3 regions of the Agrobacterium burrii genome follow, and region 3 is predicted to be linked to each of the others. Evidence: riboswitches for the same ligand, from Rfam matches in the RefSeq annotation. Region 3 holds a riboswitch; each other region holds the start of a gene.
What was found. Region 3 has a riboswitch for cobalamin ahead of JZX89_RS18485 (DUF1636 family protein). Riboswitches for the same ligand answer to the same signal wherever they lie in the genome.

Region 1 (5,787 bases), on a different contig from region 3:
TGCTCTTCCGGTTTCAACGTTCCCCATGAGGGAATGTCGTTGGAAAGCGGCACTTTTTCCGGAAGCCAGAAATTCGAGGTCAGGCGGTTCCAGACTTCAAGATCCTTGTCATCCTCAATGCGGTTCCAGTTGACCGCGCGAATGCGGGACGCGGGTTTTACGAAAATGTTCATTGTTTAGTCCCTCAATTCAGAGCGTGCAGGAGACGCAGCCCTGAACCTGCGTGCCTTCCAGCGCCATCTGGCGCAAACGGATGTAATAGATGGTCTTGATGCCCTTCTTCCAGGCGTAGATCTGCGCCCGGTTGATATCGCGTGTCGTCGCCGTATCGCGGAAGAACAGCGTCAGCGACAGGCCCTGATCGACATGCTGGGTGGCTGCCGCATAGGTATCGATGATCTTGTCAGGACCGATCTCGTAGGCGTCCTGATAATATTCGAGATTGTCGTTCGAGAGGTAGGAAGCCGGGTAATAAACGCGGCCAATCTTGCCCTCTTTACGGATTTCAATCTTCGAGACGATCGGATGAATGGAAGAGGTGGAGTGGTTGATATAGGAGATCGAGCCAGTAGGCGGTACGGCCTGAAGGTTTTGGTTATAAAGACCGGATGCCATCACATCCTGCTTCAACGCCGTCCAGTCCTCCTGCGTCGGAATGGCAATGCCGGCTTTTTCGAACAGCTCTCGGACCTTTTCCGTCGCAGGCAGCCATTCCCGGTCGGTATATTTGTCGAAATAGTCGCCGGAGGCATATTTTGAATTTTCAAAGCCCTTGAAGCTTTCGCCCCTTTCCGCAGCAATACGATTGCTGGCGCGGATGGCGTGATAGGTCACGGTGTAGAAATAGATATTGGTGAAATCGACGCCCTCTTCGGAACCATAAAAGATGCGTTCGCGTGCCAGATAACCGTGCAGGTTCATCTGGCCCAGCCCGATGGCGTGGCTGGCGTCATTGCCCTTTTCCACCGAGGGGACGGAGGAAATGTGGCTCATGTCCGATACTGCCGTCAGCGCCCGGATGGAGGTCTCGATCGTCTTGCCGAAATCGGCCGAATCCATCGCCGAGGCTATGTTGAGCGAGCCAAGATTGCAGGAAATATCCTTGCCCATATGGCTGTAGGAAAGATCGGCATTGAACTCGCTCGCCTCGCTGACCTGCAGGATTTCCGAGCAGAGATTGCTCATGCTGATGCGGCCGGCGATCGGATTGGCGCGGTTCACCGTATCTTCGAACATGATGTAGGGATAACCGCTCTCGAACTGGATTTCGGCGATCACCTGGAAGAATTCGCGCGCCTTGATCTTCTTCTTGCGGATGCGACTATCCGCGACCATCTCATGATATTTTTCGCTGACCGAAATCTCGGTCAACGGCACGCCGTAAACCCGCTCCACATCATAGGGCGAGAACAGGTACATATCCTCGTTGTTGCGGGCGAGTTCGAAGGTGATGTCAGGGATTACCACGCCGAGCGACAGGGTCTTGATACGGATTTTTTCGTCGGCGTTTTCGCGCTTGGTATCGAGGAAACGCATGATATCCGGGTGGTGGGCATGCAGATAGACCGCGCCCGCACCCTGACGCGCACCAAGCTGGTTGGCATAGGAAAAGCTGTCTTCCAATAGCTTCATGACGGGAATGACGCCGGAAGACTGGTTTTCGATCTGCTTGATCGGCGCTCCGAACTCGCGAATATTGGTCAGGGACAGCGCCACGCCGCCACCGCGCTTGGAAAGCTGCAGGGCCGAATTGATGGAGCGGCCGATGCTTTCCATATTGTCTTCCACGCGCAGCAGAAAACACGAAACCAGTTCGCCACGGCTTTTTTTGCCGGCGTTCAGGAAAGTGGGGGTCGCCGGCTGGAAGCGGCCGGAAATGATCTCGTCCATCAGATCGCGGGCAAGCTGTTCGTCGCCGCGCGCCAGAGCCAGCGCCACCATGCAGACGCGGTCCTCGTAGCGCTCTAGATAACGCTTTCCGTCGAAGGTCTTGAGCGTATAGGAGGTGTAATATTTGAACGCCCCGAGAAAAGTCGGAAAGCGGAATTTCCGGGTATAGGCCTCGTCGTATAGATCGCGGACGAAATTGAAGGAATACTGATCCAGCACCTCCTGTTCGTAATATCCCTCCGTCACCAGATAATCGATCTTTTCCCGTAGGTTATGAAAGAAGACGGTATTCTGGTTGACGTGCTGGAGGAAGTATTGTTTGGCCGCAAGGCGATCCTTGTCGAGCTGGATCTTTCCGTTCTCGTCATAGAGGTTCAGCATCGCGTTCAGCGCGTGGTAGTCCAGGCCCGCATCCAGCGGTTTCTGGGTTATGGCTGCCGGCTGTTTGGCGTCCTTGTTGAGCGCGGCGCTCGAGGTCAGCGTGTCCAAAATCGTTCCAATCCATGTTTGACGTTGGCGACATCTTCCTCCGTGCCGAGAAGCTCGAAACGGTAGAGAAACGGCACGGCGCATTTGCGCGCGACGATATCTCCGGCGGATGCGAAGGCTGCGCCAAAATTCGTATTTCCCGCCGCGATGACGCCGCGAATGAGATTTCGGTTGGAGGGCTCGTTCAAAAACCGGATGACCGGCTTCGGCACGGCCCCTTTGGTGCCGCCGCCCCCATAGGTGGGGGTGACCAGCACATATGGCTCAGACACATGAGGCACGTCCTCCTCGGCGCCGAGCGGCAGGCGAAACAATCGCCGCCCCAGTTTCAGAAGGAAACGATGCGTGTTTTCAGAGCGGCTGGAATAATAAACGATCAGCCCCATCACGCTGCCGCCTTAGCTGATCGCGCCGATCATATCCGGCCGGAAACCCGCCCAATGGCGTTCGCCGGCGACGACCACGGGAACCTGCATGTAACCGAGACCCCGGACATGATCGAGCGCATCCGCATCTTCGGAAATATCGACGATTTCATAGGGGACGCCGATGCGGTCCAGCGCACGATAGGTGGCGGTGCATTGGACGCAGGCGGGCTTGCTGTAAACGGTGACGGTCATAATTTCCTCTTTCGAAGCCGCTTTCACGCACGGCTCAACATTGCCGATTGCAGTCGCAATCGGCTGGCGACGGGTCTGTCATTCAGGTGAGGCGAACGGCCTGTAACTCAGCCGCAAAAAATCACTCTCTACGCCGACGAGCGCAGGAATTCAAAAAAATGCACTGGCATGACTTCACCCCGAAGCTTGTTCTGGAGGGGGCAGAAAAGGGCGAACGCAATTCATTTGCGCCATACCTTCCTTCCGGACACCCCGCCCGTGGACGTTTGCGCTCAAGGCAGGTCTCCTGACTTGCGGGTCACAACATCTATCCCGGCCTTCCCGGAGTTTTTGACTCCAGTGGCTCAAATCGGAACGATGCTCACCGCTTACAGTTGCGGGGGCAGTTTCGGCATTGCTCCACCATGATGGCGTTGCGCACCGAATTCCCGTCTTAGCTCCCAATCCTTGCGAATCGGAAGAACCTTGAACACCACATATAGTATATGAGGAAATTTTTGCGTCAATGAATAGACACACAAAAGCCCCACCCTGTGGATCAAAAAGATTCAACACATGGTCAACAAAGGCTTAACGGCAAATGCGCCTTGCCGCTGAAGGACGGAAAAGCGTTAATCTATTCCCAGATATCGATGTGAATATCAGCGGGGCGGGTGTTCTCGATCACCCTTTTGCCGTTCGGAAGATCGTTTTCAAACAGTTTGGCGTGGATCGCAGCCGCATCGAGACCGTAACCCTGCCATCTCTTCCGCAGCCTCTCTTCAAGGACTGCGACAGACGGCCCGACGAAAATGGTGAGGTCGAAGCTCTCGGAAAGCCTCGTCCACGGCGCCTCGTTCAGTAGCAGATAATTGCCTTCAGCCAGGATGAAGCGTGTCTCAGGTACGATAGCGCGGGCGGACGCAATGGCGATTTCCCGGGAGCGGTCAAAAACCGGAACAAGCACCTCCTGCCCGCCCTTGCGGACGGCGGAGACGATATCGAGGAAGCCACGCACATCGAAGGTTTCGGGCGCGCCCTTGCGCGACAGCAGCCCTCGCTCTTCAAGGATGCCGTTGTCCATATGGAAGCCATCCATGGGCAGCACGGCGGCCGTTTCGCCCCGCGCCAGCAAAGCATCACAAAGCGCATCCGCCAGCGTGGATTTGCCGGCCCCAGGGGGACCGGCAATGGCAATGATAAAACGGAATTTACCGTCTGCCCGCCGAAGAACGTCTTCGGCGATCGTCTCAAGCTTCAGCGTCATGCGGCAAGCGTTTCCTTCGGCGCTTCCTTTGCACCGGTCATGAAAGCGACGGCGTCGGACATGGAATAGTCCTTCGGATTGATGACGCACAGGCGCTTGCCCAGCCGGTGAATGTGGATGCGGTCCGCAACCTCGAACACATGCGGCATGTTGTGTGAGATAAGCACGATCGGCATCCCTCGCGAGCGCACATCGAGAATGAGTTCAAGAACGCGGCGGCTCTCCTTGACACCAAGTGCGGCCGTTGGTTCGTCGAGGATGACGACCTTGGAGCCGAAGGCCGCAGCACGTGCCACCGCCACACCCTGGCGCTGGCCACCGGAGAGGGTTTCCACGGCCTGATTGATGTTCTGGATGGTCATCAGGCCGAGTTCCGACAGTTTATCGCGGGCGAACTTCTCCATGGCCGGACGGTCCAGCGCCCGGAACAGGCTGCCCTGAATGCCGGGTTTGCGAAGTTCCCGGCCGAGAAACATATTGTCGGCTATGGAAAGCGCCGGCGACAGCGCAAGGTTCTGATAGACGGTTTCGATACCTGCCTTGCGCGCCTCGATCGGTGAGCGGAACTGCACGGTCTGGCCTTCAAGCTTTATCTCTCCCTCATCGGGCGTTACCGCACCGGAGATAGCCTTGATGAGAGAGGATTTGCCGGCGCCATTGTCACCGATCACGGCCAGAATTTCACCCGGATAGAGGTCGAAATCGGCACGGTCGAGCGCGGTCACACGACCATAGCGTTTGACGAGATTGCGTGCTGTGAGAATGGGTTCTTTTGTCATCAGCCTGCTACCTTTCTGATCCACTGGTCGATTGCGACAGCCATGATGATGAGGACGCCGATCAACAGATAGGTCCATTGTGGGTCGGTTCCGATGAGCCTGAGGCCGAGCGAAAAGACACCGACGATCAAGGCGCCAAAGATCATGCCCATGATGGAGCCGCGTCCGCCGAATAGCGATAGGCCGCCAATGACCACAGCCGTGATGGATTCGATATTGGCAAATTGACCGGCGGTCGGCGAAACCGAACCGATGCGGCCGATCAGCGCCCAGCCCGCGAAGGCACAGATGAGGCCGGACAGCGTGTAGACGGTCGTCAGCATGCGCTTGACGTTAACGCCGGCCAGTTCGGCGGCATCCGGGTCATCGCCCACCGCATAAAGATGGCGGCCCCAGGCGGTGCGGTTGAGCACATACCAGAGCAGAGCAACGAGCAGAACCATGGCGATGACGCCATAGGTGAAAACGGCGCTGCCGATACGGAGATTATAGCCGAAGAATTGCAGGATAGGTGCCTGCTGGGCGATATCCTGCGCGCGGATCGTTTCGTTTGCGGAATAGAGGAAATTCGTCGCCAGCACGATCTGCCACATACCGAGCGTGACGATGAAGGGCGGCAAACGCATGCGCGACACAAGTATGCCGTTGATAAAGCCACAAAATGCGCCGACGGCGAGACCACAGAGAATGGAAAGTTCCGCCGGCAGACCATAGCGGAAAGTAAATTGTCCCATGATCACTGAGGACAGAACCATGATCGCGC
Region 2 (5,787 bases), on a different contig from region 3:
CTCTACAAGATGCAGGTCTACGCCATTTCCGCCTGGCGCAACACCCATGTGCCGCCGGGTGCGCTTGGCCCTTCCGGCGAGGTCATTCCCGCCAATATCATCGCCAAAGCGCCGTCCGCCGAATTACGCCCCAACCAGACCGACCAGGATTCGCTGCCGCCCTATCCGGTGCTGGACGATATTCTGGAGTGCCTTGTCGAGAAGGAAATGTCGGTCGAGGAAATTCTGGCGCGAGGTCATGACGCGGCAACGGTGCACCGGGTTGAGCATCTGCTCTATCTCGCCGAATACAAACGCCGGCAATCGGCTCCGGGTGTGAAGATCACCAAGAAGAATTTTGGGCGTGACCGGCGTTATCCGATCACCAACCGGTTCCGGGATCGGTGATGGATGAAGCGGGTAGGGGCTGCGCTCTCAGGTGAGGCGGCGATCCCTTCCCTTGCGAGGCTGATTGTTTCGCCCGGCGCTGCGGCTGGTTTCTTCTCCCCGCCGGGGAGAAGGTGGCCCGAAGGGTCGGATGAGGGGGCAACCTCTCCGTATATCGCGAAGCTTGCCCCCTCATCCCGCTGCCGCGGACTTCTCCCCGGCGGGGAGAAGAAACAAGTGGCATGCGCTCGATCCAAAGTGAGGGATGCACGAACGGCGCGGAGAAACCCCGCGCCACTCTTCACTCACCTCAAATAACCTGCCCCACATCGATGCGGTTGCCATCAGGGTCTTCAAAGACAAAGGCCCGCAGGCCATAATCCTTGTCCTGCAGGGCCTTGATGATGCGCAACCCATGGTTCTTGCAAACCGCATGCAACGCATCGACATCGCTTACCATCATATGCGCCACATTGAAGGGCGCTGCCTTATGGGTGGGCTGCAACGTCAGGTGCAGTTCGGCATTGCCCTGTTTGAGGATCATGAAGCCGACGGGATTGCCGTTTTCGAAGGTTTTTGTGAAGCCCAGCACGCCGACATAAAAATCATGGGCCTTTTCGATATTCCTGACAGGAAGCATTGCGGCGATCCGCCCGAAGCGGATGCCGTGATCGGCGATGGTATTCATCGCGGAACCTCGGATCTGGGAGAAACGGGGAGGGTTACGGGCGGTGCCGGAACGCTGGCGTTTTTTCCGATTTGAATTTGCAGGACGGTGCCTGCGGCCATAGGATCATAATCACCATGGTGGCGAAAGCAAACGGAATGTCTGCGTCCGCCAAAGGTCTGATCCAGACTATCGACAGCCCAGGGAGGCAGCATGCGCAGTTCGATCGAAATCTTTAATATACGCACCCGGCAGATGCGGGTGGTGTGGCAGACGCCGGAACTGTTCGAAGCGCCGAACTGGTCGCCGGATGGCAAATATCTGTTGCTGAACAGCGAAGGGTTGCTCTACCGCCTGTCCCCATCCGGTGATGCTTCGCCGGAGAAGGTCGATACCGGTTTTGCCACGCAGTGCAATAGCGACCACGGCATTTCGCCGGATGGATCGCTTTATGCCATTTCCGACAAGGTCGAGTTCGACAAGAGTGCGATCTATCTTCTGCCATCGGCGGGCGGTGCGCCAAAGCTGATGACGAAAAACCTCCCCTCCTACTGGCACGGCTGGTCGCCGGACGGCAAAGGTTTCGCCTATTGCGGTATTCGCGATCAGGTCTTCGACATCTATTCCATGGATATTGAGAACGGCGTCGAAACGCGGCTGACGCATGGCGAAGGCCGCAATGACGGGCCGGATTATTCGCCGGATGGTGCGTGGATCTATTTCAATTCCAGCCGTACCGGGCAGATGCAGATCTGGCGGGTGCGGGTGGATGGCTCCACTGTGGAGCGCATCACCGACAGTTCCTATGGCGACTGGTTCCCGCATCCGTCTCCTGGGGGTGACAAGGTGGTGTTCGTTTCTTACGACGCCGATGTCTTCGACCATCCGCGCGATCTCGATGTGCGGGTGCGGTTGATGGATATGGATGGCGGCAATGTCGAAACGCTGTTCGAGCTTTTCGGCGGGCAGGGCACGATGAATTCTCCCAACTGGTCACCTGACGGGGACGAGTTCGCTTATGTGCGTTATTTCCCCGTAGCCTGATGCAATCGGGAAGCCTGTTACCGTCATCCCGGCTCGCGGCCGGCATGACGCAGGGGAGGGACGCTATGGGCAGATTGCCGCACGGGCTTGCAAGACCCTTGCATTCGCAAGCATTCTTGCCCATAGCTTCCTCAGTCAGGTGCCCGCCCTTGCGGCGGGAGAATCGGGAATCCGGTGAGAAACCGGAACGTGCCCAGCGCTGTGAGGCGGATGCCCTTTTCATAAGCCACTGAAGTTATTCGGGAAGGCGAAAAGGGCGGATGAAGCCGAGTCAGAAGACCGGCCTGGCAGGATAGACCGAACCGCGCGGACGGCGGCAGGTTGCTGAAGATGCGCGTCGTGCATGCGGGAGCCGGTATGGTTTCGGCACCGGCGCGCCCGCATTGTTGGGGTTAAACGATGCCGACCGATCCGTCCGCTGGTAATTCATTGCAAGCCGATCCATTCGATCATGCGCTTTCGCCCGCCCGCCCGTTTTCGGGTGCGGAGCGCGAGGCGATCTACCGCGCCATTGAGACGCGCCGCGATGTGCGCGACCAGTTCCTGCCTGATCCGTTGCCGGACGTGCTGGTGGAGCGTCTCTTGAAGGCGGCGCATTCCGCGCCCTCGGTGGGCTTCATGCAGCCGTGGAATTTCACGCTCGTCACTGATGGTGCCGTGCGGCAAGCGGCCTTTGTGGCCTTCAGCCGCGCCAATGAAGAAGCGGCGGCGATGTTTGCGGGCGAGCAACAGGCGCTTTATCGCAGTCTCAAGCTTGAGGGCATCCGCAAGGCACCGCTGAGCATCTGCGTCACCTGCGACCCTACGCGCGGCGGCAAGGTGGTGCTGGGCCGGACCCACAATCCGCGCACGGATGTCTATTCCACCGTTTGCGCCATCCAGAACCTCTGGCTTGCCGCCCGCGCCGAAGGCATCGGCGTCGGCTGGGTCAGCATCTTTCATGACAGCGACATTCGCACCATTCTTGATATCCCCGACCATATCGAAATCGTCGCCTGGCTATGTCTCGGCCGCGTCGATGCGCTTTACACGGAACCGGAACTGGCGGTGAAGGGCTGGCGGCAGCGCGTGCCGCTGGAAGAGCTGGTGTTTCGCAACCGCTGGGGTGGGCGGTAAGGGATGAGATGCGCATAGCGTCGCCTCTCGTTTCTTCTCCCCGACGGGGAGAAGGTGGCCCGAAGGGTCGGATGAGGGGGCTAGCTCTCCGGATATCTCTACGCTTGCCCCCTCATCCCGCTGCCGCGGACTTCTCCCCGGCGGGGAGAAGAAACAAGTGGCATCCGCTTGCTCTATTACGGGCAAATAACAGGGGTCATTGCTGCGGCTGGATGCCCTTCAGCGCCGGGTTTTTCAGGTCGATGCGGCCTGTCTGGTCCGGCAGGAATTTCGGGCCGATGACGCGCACTTTTGCGTCGTTCGGATCGTAGTCGCGTTCGGGAACCGGTTGCTCCGGCGGCTTTGCGGCCTGTTGCTGTTCTGTGGGTTTCTGAGGCTTGTCACCCTGTGGTGATGGAATGGTGGTGATGCCGGAATAGGGCTTTTCGGGCTGCGGCCGGGCGGCCTCTTCCTGTTTTTGCATGTCTTCGTGATAAGCGGCCATGTTACAGGCGCAGCCGGGCGCTTTCGTAGACGCGTTGCGATAGGCGAAGGCGGTCGGCAGGTCCCTGTAGGGTTTGCCGGTTTCGGCCGAGACCATGTCGGAGGTCTCCTGATCCGTCATGGAGTGGAAATAGAGTTCCGTCTGCGTGCCCGGGCACATTTTCTGGCACTGCTCGGCCTGGGCGCGGAAATCAAGCGGCGAGGCATTGGAGGCGATCGGGAAAAACGAGCCGTCGCAGGTACGCACGCAAAGGGTGCGAAGTCCGCCCTCGGCGGTGGTATTGGGGTAAGGCGACAGGCCTGCCTGTCCCGGCTGATTATCCTGCTGGCGGAACGCATCGGGGTAACGGGTCACATCGGGCACTTGCGGCGATTGCGTGTCCGTTTCCGGCATTGCGCTGCAGCCATTGGCGTCGAGTGCGGCGAGAATGCGCTGGCGCCTGATGCCGCCATCATCGCTGCGCTGAGCCGCCATCGCATCGTCACGGTCACGAATGATGGCGTCACGTTCGGCTTCGGCATCCACCAGTGCATCACCGATCTCGGCGCAGAGGCCGGCATTGGGGTTGCCGTAGACAATGACGCTGCCCGACGAACAGCCATAGCTGCGCAGATCGTTCCTGATTTTGCGCACGACGATGTTCTGGCGGGCGAGCGCGTTGGCGTAACGCCGCACCTCTGCCGTGTTGCCGATGATGCGGGGTGGCTCGCGCAATTGCGCATAAAGCGTATCGCAGACCTGATCCGCGACAGCGGCGGCCGGGGCGAGGAAAACAAGGGGAAGCAGGAGGCCGATGATGCGGCTGCGCCGGGTCAATTGTTAGATCCGTTCGATGTCCCCGGCCGGTGGCAGGGGCGTTATACTTCACGAAATCCGTGTTTCAGGAAGATAACATAAGCTGTCGCCGCAATGCGGCAACAGCTTGTTCAAAATTGCGTTAATGCGCCCTCACACCGAAGGGTGCGACGCCTGCACCACGGCAAAGGCCGCCATGTTGACGACGCCACGCGAGGTGACGCTGGGCGACAGGATATGGGCGGGAAGCGCCGTGCCGAGCAGGATCGGGCCGACATGCAGGCCTTCCGTCAGGGTGCGGGTGACGCCGAGCGTGATGTTGGCGGCATCGAGGTTGGGGAAAACCAGAAGGTTCGCCTCGCCGGTCAAAACGCTGTTGGGCATGGCGCGCTTGCGCAGCGTTTCCGACAGTGCGGAGCCGCCCTGCATTTCGCCGTCCACTTCCAGTTCGGGTGCGGCCTGCTGGATGATCTTCAGCGCGCGGCGCATCTTGCGGGCGCTTTCCGAGTCACGCGAGCCGAAATTGGAGTGGCTGGCAAGCGCGATCTTCGGCGTGATGCCGAAACGACGAATTTCCCTGGCCGCGAGAATGGCCATTTCCGCCACTTCCTCTGACGTCGGATCGTTGTTCACAAAGGTATCGGTGAGGAACAGCGCGCCCTGCTGGGTGATGAGCAGGCTGAGGCCCGCAAAGGAGCGCACGTTCTCCTGCTTGCCGATGATCTGGTTCACGTCACGCAGATGCCGGTCATAACGGCCTTCCAGACCGCAGATCAGCGCATCCGCTTCGCCGCGCTTGACCGACAGCGCGCCGATGACCGTGGAGTTGGTGCGAACGATGGTGCGGGCGGCTTCCGGGTTGATGCCGGCGCGGCCGACCAGCGCGAAATAGTCATCGACGTAATCACGGTAACGCGGATCGTCTTCCGGATTGACCACGGCGAAATCCGTATTCGGGCGGATGCGCAGGCCGAAACGCTTCAGGCGCGTTTCGATGATCTGCGGACGGCCAATGAGGATCGGGATGCCGGTGCCTTCCTCCAGCAGAACCTGGGCGGCGCGCAGCACGCGCTCGTCTTCGCCTTCGGCAAAGATGATGCGCTTCTTTTCGGCGGCTTTCGCGGCGTTGAAGACCGGCTTCATGATAAAGCCGGAGCGCCAGACGAAACGGTTCAACTGGTCGAAATAGGCTTCGAAATCGGTGATCGGCCGGGCGGCGACACCGCTTGCGGCGGCGGCGCGGGCAACGGCGGGTGCGATGCGCAGGATGAGGCGCGGATCGAACGGCGAGGGGATGAGATAGTTCGGCCCAAAG
Region 3 (5,787 bases):
GCAATCGCTTCTGCTTCTCCTGCCCTTCGGCCTGTTGGCTGTGGCGATCCTCGGTGCTTCGCTTCCGGCGCAGAAAAGTCTGGAACAGCATGTGGAAGCTGTCGCCATTGCTTTGGAGCGCGAAGGGGTGGAGGGTGGCCGTATGGCGGTTTCGATGATTGTCGGTCGTGATCCGCAAAAGCTGGATGAGGCGGCGATCTGCCGCGCGGCGATTGAAAGTCTGGCCGAGAATTTTTCCGACGGTATCGTTGCCCCTGCTCTTTGGCTCGGCCTGTTGGGCCTGCCGGGCGGCGCGGCCTATAAGGCGATCAATACGGCCGACAGCATGATCGGCCATCGTTCACCACGCCATGAAGCCTTTGGTTGGGCCTCGGCCCGGCTGGACGATCTGGTCAATTTGCCGGCGTCGAGGTTGAGCGGCGTTCTTTTCGTAGCGGCAGCTTTTTTTGTGAAGGGCGCGTCGCCCAAGGGTGCCATCGCTGCGATCCGTCGTGATGCGCACCACCATCGTTCCCCCAATGCCGGCTGGCCGGAGGCGGCGCTGGCTGGTGCTCTTGGCTTTGCACTTGCCGGCCCACGCTCCTATGGCGGGCAGATGATTGATGCGGGTTTCATGGGTGAGGGCGGAAGAGCGACGCTGGTTGCCGGCGATATTCGCACCGCGCTACGGCTGGCGCGGATCGCAGATGTCTTGCTGATCGGCTTGTTTGGGCTGCTGGCGATCCTTATCGCGCTATAGACAGCAGTCTGTCGAGATCGAGGTGCTCTTCCATATGCGCCGCCAGACGGTCAAGAACCGCGTCCACTTGCGCATCGTAATTCAGATGGGTGCCCTCACCGCCAAGTCGCTCCAGCCATGCGCTGCGCTGGCCGTTATCCGCAAAAAGCCCGTGAATATAGGTGCCGAAGATGCGGCCGTCGGGCGAGATGGCGCCATCGGCATGTCCGTCGATCATCGAGAACGGCTGGTTATCCGCAGCACCCTTCGTTTCGCCGACATGCATTTCATAGCCGGATAAATCAATTCCGTCGAAACTCCTGCCCCGCACGGAAACCAGCCGTTTGTCGCCGGTCAAAACCGTATCGACATCCAGCAAGCCAAGCCCGTCAATCTTCGCCAGCGGCCCTTCTATGCCGGCAGGATCAGCGACGGTTTTCCCCAGCATCTGGTATCCGCCGCAGAGGCCAAGAACATAGCCACCACGCCGGGCGTGGGCCTTGATATCGATATCGAGACCCGCATTTTTCAACATGGCCAAATCGGCGATGGTGGATTTCGAACCGCAAAGCAGCACCAGCCGGCAATCGGCAGGAATGGTTTCGCCCGGCCGCACGCGGATCAGTTCCACATCCGGTTCCATGTCCAGCGGATCCAGATCGTCGAAATTGGAAATATGCGGCAGGATTGGCACCGCGATGCGGATATTCGCACCCGGTTTCTGCTGGGCAGGGCCGGAAAGACCGAGAGCATCTTCCGCCGGCAGTTTCGTGGCATCGGAAAAATGTGGCAGAAGGCCGATGGAGGCCCAATCGGTCTTTTCCGCAATCATCCGCATGCCATCTGAAAACAGCGCCGGATCGCCGCGAAAGCGGTTGACGATGAAACCTTCGATCATTGCCGCATCGCCCGGCTCAAGCACTGCCTTGGTGCCGACGAGGCTGGCGATGACGCCGCCCCGATCGATATCGCCGATCAGGATTACGGGCGCATTTGCCGCACGGGCAAAACCCATATTGGCGATGTCATTGGCGCGTAGGTTGATTTCAGACGCGCTGCCCGCCCCTTCCACCAGCACCAGATCGGCCTGTAGTTTCAGGTGCTCAAAGCTTTCCAGCACAAGCGGCATCAGCCCGGCCTTCATGTGCTGATAATCGGCCGCTCTGGCATTACCGACGATCTTGCCCTGCACCACCACCTGTGCGCCGGTCTCGCTCTGTGGTTTCAGGAGTACCGGGTTCATGTGAACGGAGAGCGGCACCCCCGCCGCCCGCGCCTGCAGCGCCTGCGCACGGCCGATCTCGCCGCCGTCGGCGGTCACCGCCGCATTATTCGACATGTTCTGCGGTTTGAACGGCATGACCGACAGGCCGCGCCGGGTGAATGCCCGGGCAAGGCCGGCCACCATCAGCGATTTGCCGACGTCCGAGCCGGTTCCCTGAAACATCAGCACCCGCGCAGTCATGTCAGAATTCTATCCCGGCCTGCGCCTTCACGCCCGCCTTGAAGTGGTGTTTCACCAGCGTCATTTCCGTCACCATGTCGGCGGCGTCGATCAGCGGTTGCTTGGCATTGCGGCCGGTGACGATAACGTGCAGATCAGGCCTGCGACTGGACAGCGTTTCAACGACCTCTTCCAGCGGCAGATAGTCGTAACGCAGCGCGATGTTCAGTTCATCGAGGATCAGGAGGCCGATCGTTTCATCGGCCATCAGGACCTTGGCTTCTTCCCAGGCCTTTGTGGCTGCGGCAACATCGCGTTTCAGATCCTGTGTGTCCCACGTGAAACCCTCGCCCATGGTGCGCCAGACAACCTTGTCACCGAAAAGCGTCAGAGCCTGTTGTTCGCCCGTTGACCATGCGCCCTTGATGAACTGCACCACGCCGACTCGCCGCCCGGTGCCGAGCATGCGCAAAGCAAGGCCGAAGGCCGCCGTGGACTTGCCTTTGCCGGGGCCGGTATTGATCATCAGCAGACCTTTTTCGATGGTCTTTGCCGCAACTTCGGCATCCTGAGCCGTCTTGCGGTTGACCATTTTCTGCCGGTGGCGTTCGGCTTCGTTGTCGCTGATGTCGCGCGTCATCACGTTTTCCTTCTCATCCTGCTGTGCGGGGCCATGCCCCCGCCATTCGGAGCGGCGACTATACCCAATTTGCCGCACCCGGCAATGTGTGAGGGACAGGCCGCGGCATTGACCCTCACCCCCGTTCAGCCTAATGGTAGCGGACTGACGGTCTTTTCCCGGCAACGGGAAAAGCTAAGAGGGAACACGGTTCCACCCGGACAATGGGTCATTCCGTGGCTGCCCCCGCAACTGTAAGCGGTAAGCCCGCACCGTAAAGCCACTGGGCCTTCAATATGGGTTCGGGAAGGCGGTGCCCGGGTGTTTTGAAGCCGCAAGCCAGGAGACCTGCCGTTTCAGAAAAAACGTCTGCCGGGCGGGGTGCTCCGGTCAGTCGGTCAGATCGAACATTGGGGTTGCGCATCTGCGCATGCCGTTTTCGATATCCGCACCCCGACGATTTTTTTAAAGGCGCGGGAAGCGAAACGGTTTGGATATTTCAGCGACATCTTCATGTGCAGGCGGAAACACGCAGGCTGACACGGCGTCCGGTGTGGTCGTCTTCGTTTGCCGAAGCTGTCGCGATGAAGCCGATCCCAATGCTGAACCGCGCGCCGGTTCGCGCCTCGCCGATGCCGTCATCGCAAAGGCGGAAGAATCTGGCGTCGTCGTTCGTTCCGTCAATTGCCTTGCCAATTGCAAGCGCGGCCTCAGCGCCGTGCTGCGTGGCGGCGACGGCTGGTCCTATGTATTTGGCGGACTGACGCCGGATGATGCAGGTGACCTGTTGACGGGCGCGCATATGCTGGCCGCCTCCGCAGATGGCCTGATGCCCTGGCGTGGCCGGCCCGACACATTAAAGCGCGGCATGGTGGCGCGCATTCCCCCATTCGATTTTACCGAGGAGAGATCATGAGCACCCTTCTGGACCGCGTTCCCTGCACCATCGTCACCGGCTTTCTGGGGGCCGGAAAAACCACGCTGCTGCGCGGTCTTCTGGAAAAGCTGGACGGCAAGCGGCTCGCCATCATCGTCAATGAATTCGGCGATATCGGCATCGATGGCGAAATTCTGAAAGGCTGCGGCATTGAAAGCTGCCCGGAAGAAAACATCGTCGAATTGGCCAATGGCTGCATCTGCTGCACGGTGGCGGATGATTTCCAGCCCGCCATCGAGCAGATTTTGAGCCGCCAGCCGAAGGTGGAGCATATCCTCATCGAAACGTCCGGCCTCGCCCTGCCGAAGCCGCTGGTGCAGGCCTTCCAATGGCCGGCGATCAAGAGCCGCGTGACGGTGGATGCCGTGGTGGCCGTAGTGGATGGTGCCGCCCTTGCCGAGGGACAGGTTGCCCACGACATGGAAGCACTCGCCGCCCAGCGGGCGAATGACGAGGCGCTTGATCACGATGACCCGGTTGAAGAGGTTTTCGAGGATCAGATCGCCTGCGCCGACCTCATCGTTATGACCAAGGCTGATCTTCTCGATAGCGCTGGTCTCGACAAGGCAAAGGCCCACATTCTTGAGCACCTGCCAAAGGCCGCGAAGATCGTCGTGGCATCCAATGGCGCAATCGATCCTGCGGTGCTGATCGGTCTCGGTCTTGCGGTGGAAGAGGACATCGAAAACCGCCGTACCCACCATGATGGCGAACTGGATCATGAACACGACGATTTCGACAGCTTCGTCATCGATCTGCCTGCCGTGAGCGATCCGGAAGCGCTGGCGATCCGCATTGCAGAGACGGCGGCTGCCGAAAATGTTTTGCGCATAAAGGGCTTCATTGAAGTTTCCGCCAAGCCGATGCGCCTGCAGGTGCAGGCTGTCGGCAGCCGGGTCAACCACTATTACGATCGCCCATGGGCGGCGGGTGAGGAGCGCCGCAGCCGGCTCGTTATCATCGGTGAAAAGGGCATCAACCGCGAAAAGATAGAACAGATGCTGGCCGCCTGACCGGCCACGGACTTTTACTGGAAATGCTTTAGATGCATATTCTCGCCACCACATCCTCGTCTCTGGACGACCTGATCGAGCCGGTTGATCTCAACCAGCCCCGTTCAGATGTGGTGATGTTGTCTTTTTCGGCAAGCGATCTTGCCGGGCTTGAGCAGGCCTGGCGGCAGGCGGGGCGCGCTATGCCATCCCTGTCCGTCGCCAATCTGTCCGAGCTTCGGCATCCGATGTCGGTTGATCTGTGGATCGAAAAGACGGCGGAACATGCCCGCGTTATTCTTATCCGGATTCTCGGCGGCGCGGAGCGCTGGCGTTACGGCGTCGACCAGCTTGTGATTTTGGCACGCAGGCACGGCATCAAGCTTCTGCTTTTGCCGGGAGAATGCAGCGAAAGGGACGAAAAGCTCGAAGCGGCTTCGACCGTCGATCGGCAGATGTTGGCCTCCGTCCTTTCCTTTTTCCGTGAAGGCGGAGGGGAAAATATGGGCCGCCTTGCAGCTGGTCTGGCGGTTCTGGCAAAGGATGGCATCTGGCCGGATATCGAGGCCGAACCATTGCCGAAGGCCGGATTCTACCGGCCCGGGCAGGGCGTCGTCAGTCAGACGGAAGCCCGCGCCGCCTTTCCAGCCGATGCAGCCATCCTGCCCATTCTCTTTTACCGCTCCATGCTGCTTGCGGAGGATGTGGCGCCCGTGGATGCGCTTTTCCACGCGCTCTGCGAGCGCGGTTTTGCGCCCTTGCCGATTTTCGTCAGCGGCCTGAAGGATGGGGAGGCGATCCGTTTTCTCGAAACCGTGCTGCCCGATCTTCAGCCTGTCGCCATCATCGCCGCCACGGCTTTTGCCAGCCAGACGGATGAAGTCGGGAAAACACTGTTCGACCGCCTTGGCGTGCCAGTGTTTCAGGTGGTCATGGCGACGACCCGGCGGGATGGCTGGGCGGAAAATGCCCGCGGCCTCAACCCGTCCGATCTTGCCATGCATGTGGTTCTGCCGGAACTGGATGGCCGGATTCTCGCCGGTGCGATTTCGTTCAAACAGGCGCGGGCGGATGGTG

Region 1: it holds a riboswitch for cobalamin, as region 3 does, so the genes downstream of both, nrdH (glutaredoxin-like protein NrdH) here and JZX89_RS18485 (DUF1636 family protein) in region 3, are expected to answer to the same signal.
Region 2: it holds a riboswitch for cobalamin, as region 3 does, so the genes downstream of both, bluB (5,6-dimethylbenzimidazole synthase) here and JZX89_RS18485 (DUF1636 family protein) in region 3, are expected to answer to the same signal.

The regions. Positions count from the first base shown of each region.
Region 1 is NZ_JAFLNA010000005.1:5,208-10,994, reverse strand. It holds gene nrdF (class 1b ribonucleoside-diphosphate reductase subunit beta) at 1-173, opposite strand, end outside; gene nrdE (class 1b ribonucleoside-diphosphate reductase subunit alpha) at 190-2,379, opposite strand; gene nrdI (class Ib ribonucleoside-diphosphate reductase assembly flavoprotein NrdI) at 2,367-2,765, opposite strand; gene nrdH (glutaredoxin-like protein NrdH) at 2,778-2,999, opposite strand; cobalamin riboswitch at 3,259-3,482, opposite strand; gene JZX89_RS10860 (nucleoside triphosphate hydrolase) at 3,616-4,245, opposite strand; gene JZX89_RS10855 (ATP-binding cassette domain-containing protein) at 4,242-5,024, opposite strand; gene JZX89_RS10850 (ABC transporter permease) at 5,024-5,787, opposite strand, start outside.
Region 2 is NZ_JAFLNA010000008.1:12,152-17,938, reverse strand. It holds gene JZX89_RS15480 (NAD+ synthase) at 1-387, shown strand, start outside; gene JZX89_RS15475 (bleomycin resistance protein) at 677-1,054, opposite strand; gene JZX89_RS15470 (TolB family protein) at 1,247-2,077, shown strand; cobalamin riboswitch at 2,198-2,379, shown strand; gene bluB (5,6-dimethylbenzimidazole synthase) at 2,477-3,193, shown strand; gene JZX89_RS15460 (DUF2865 domain-containing protein) at 3,390-4,493, opposite strand; gene JZX89_RS15455 (NADP-dependent malic enzyme) at 4,626-5,787, opposite strand, start outside.
Region 3 is NZ_JAFLNA010000010.1:85,227-91,013, forward strand. It holds gene cbiB (adenosylcobinamide-phosphate synthase CbiB) at 1-739, shown strand, start outside; gene JZX89_RS18475 (cobyric acid synthase) at 726-2,183, opposite strand; gene cobO (cob(I)yrinic acid a,c-diamide adenosyltransferase) at 2,185-2,802, opposite strand; cobalamin riboswitch at 2,934-3,151, shown strand; gene JZX89_RS18485 (DUF1636 family protein) at 3,272-3,697, shown strand; gene cobW (cobalamin biosynthesis protein CobW) at 3,694-4,731, shown strand; gene cobN (cobaltochelatase subunit CobN) at 4,764-5,787, shown strand, end outside.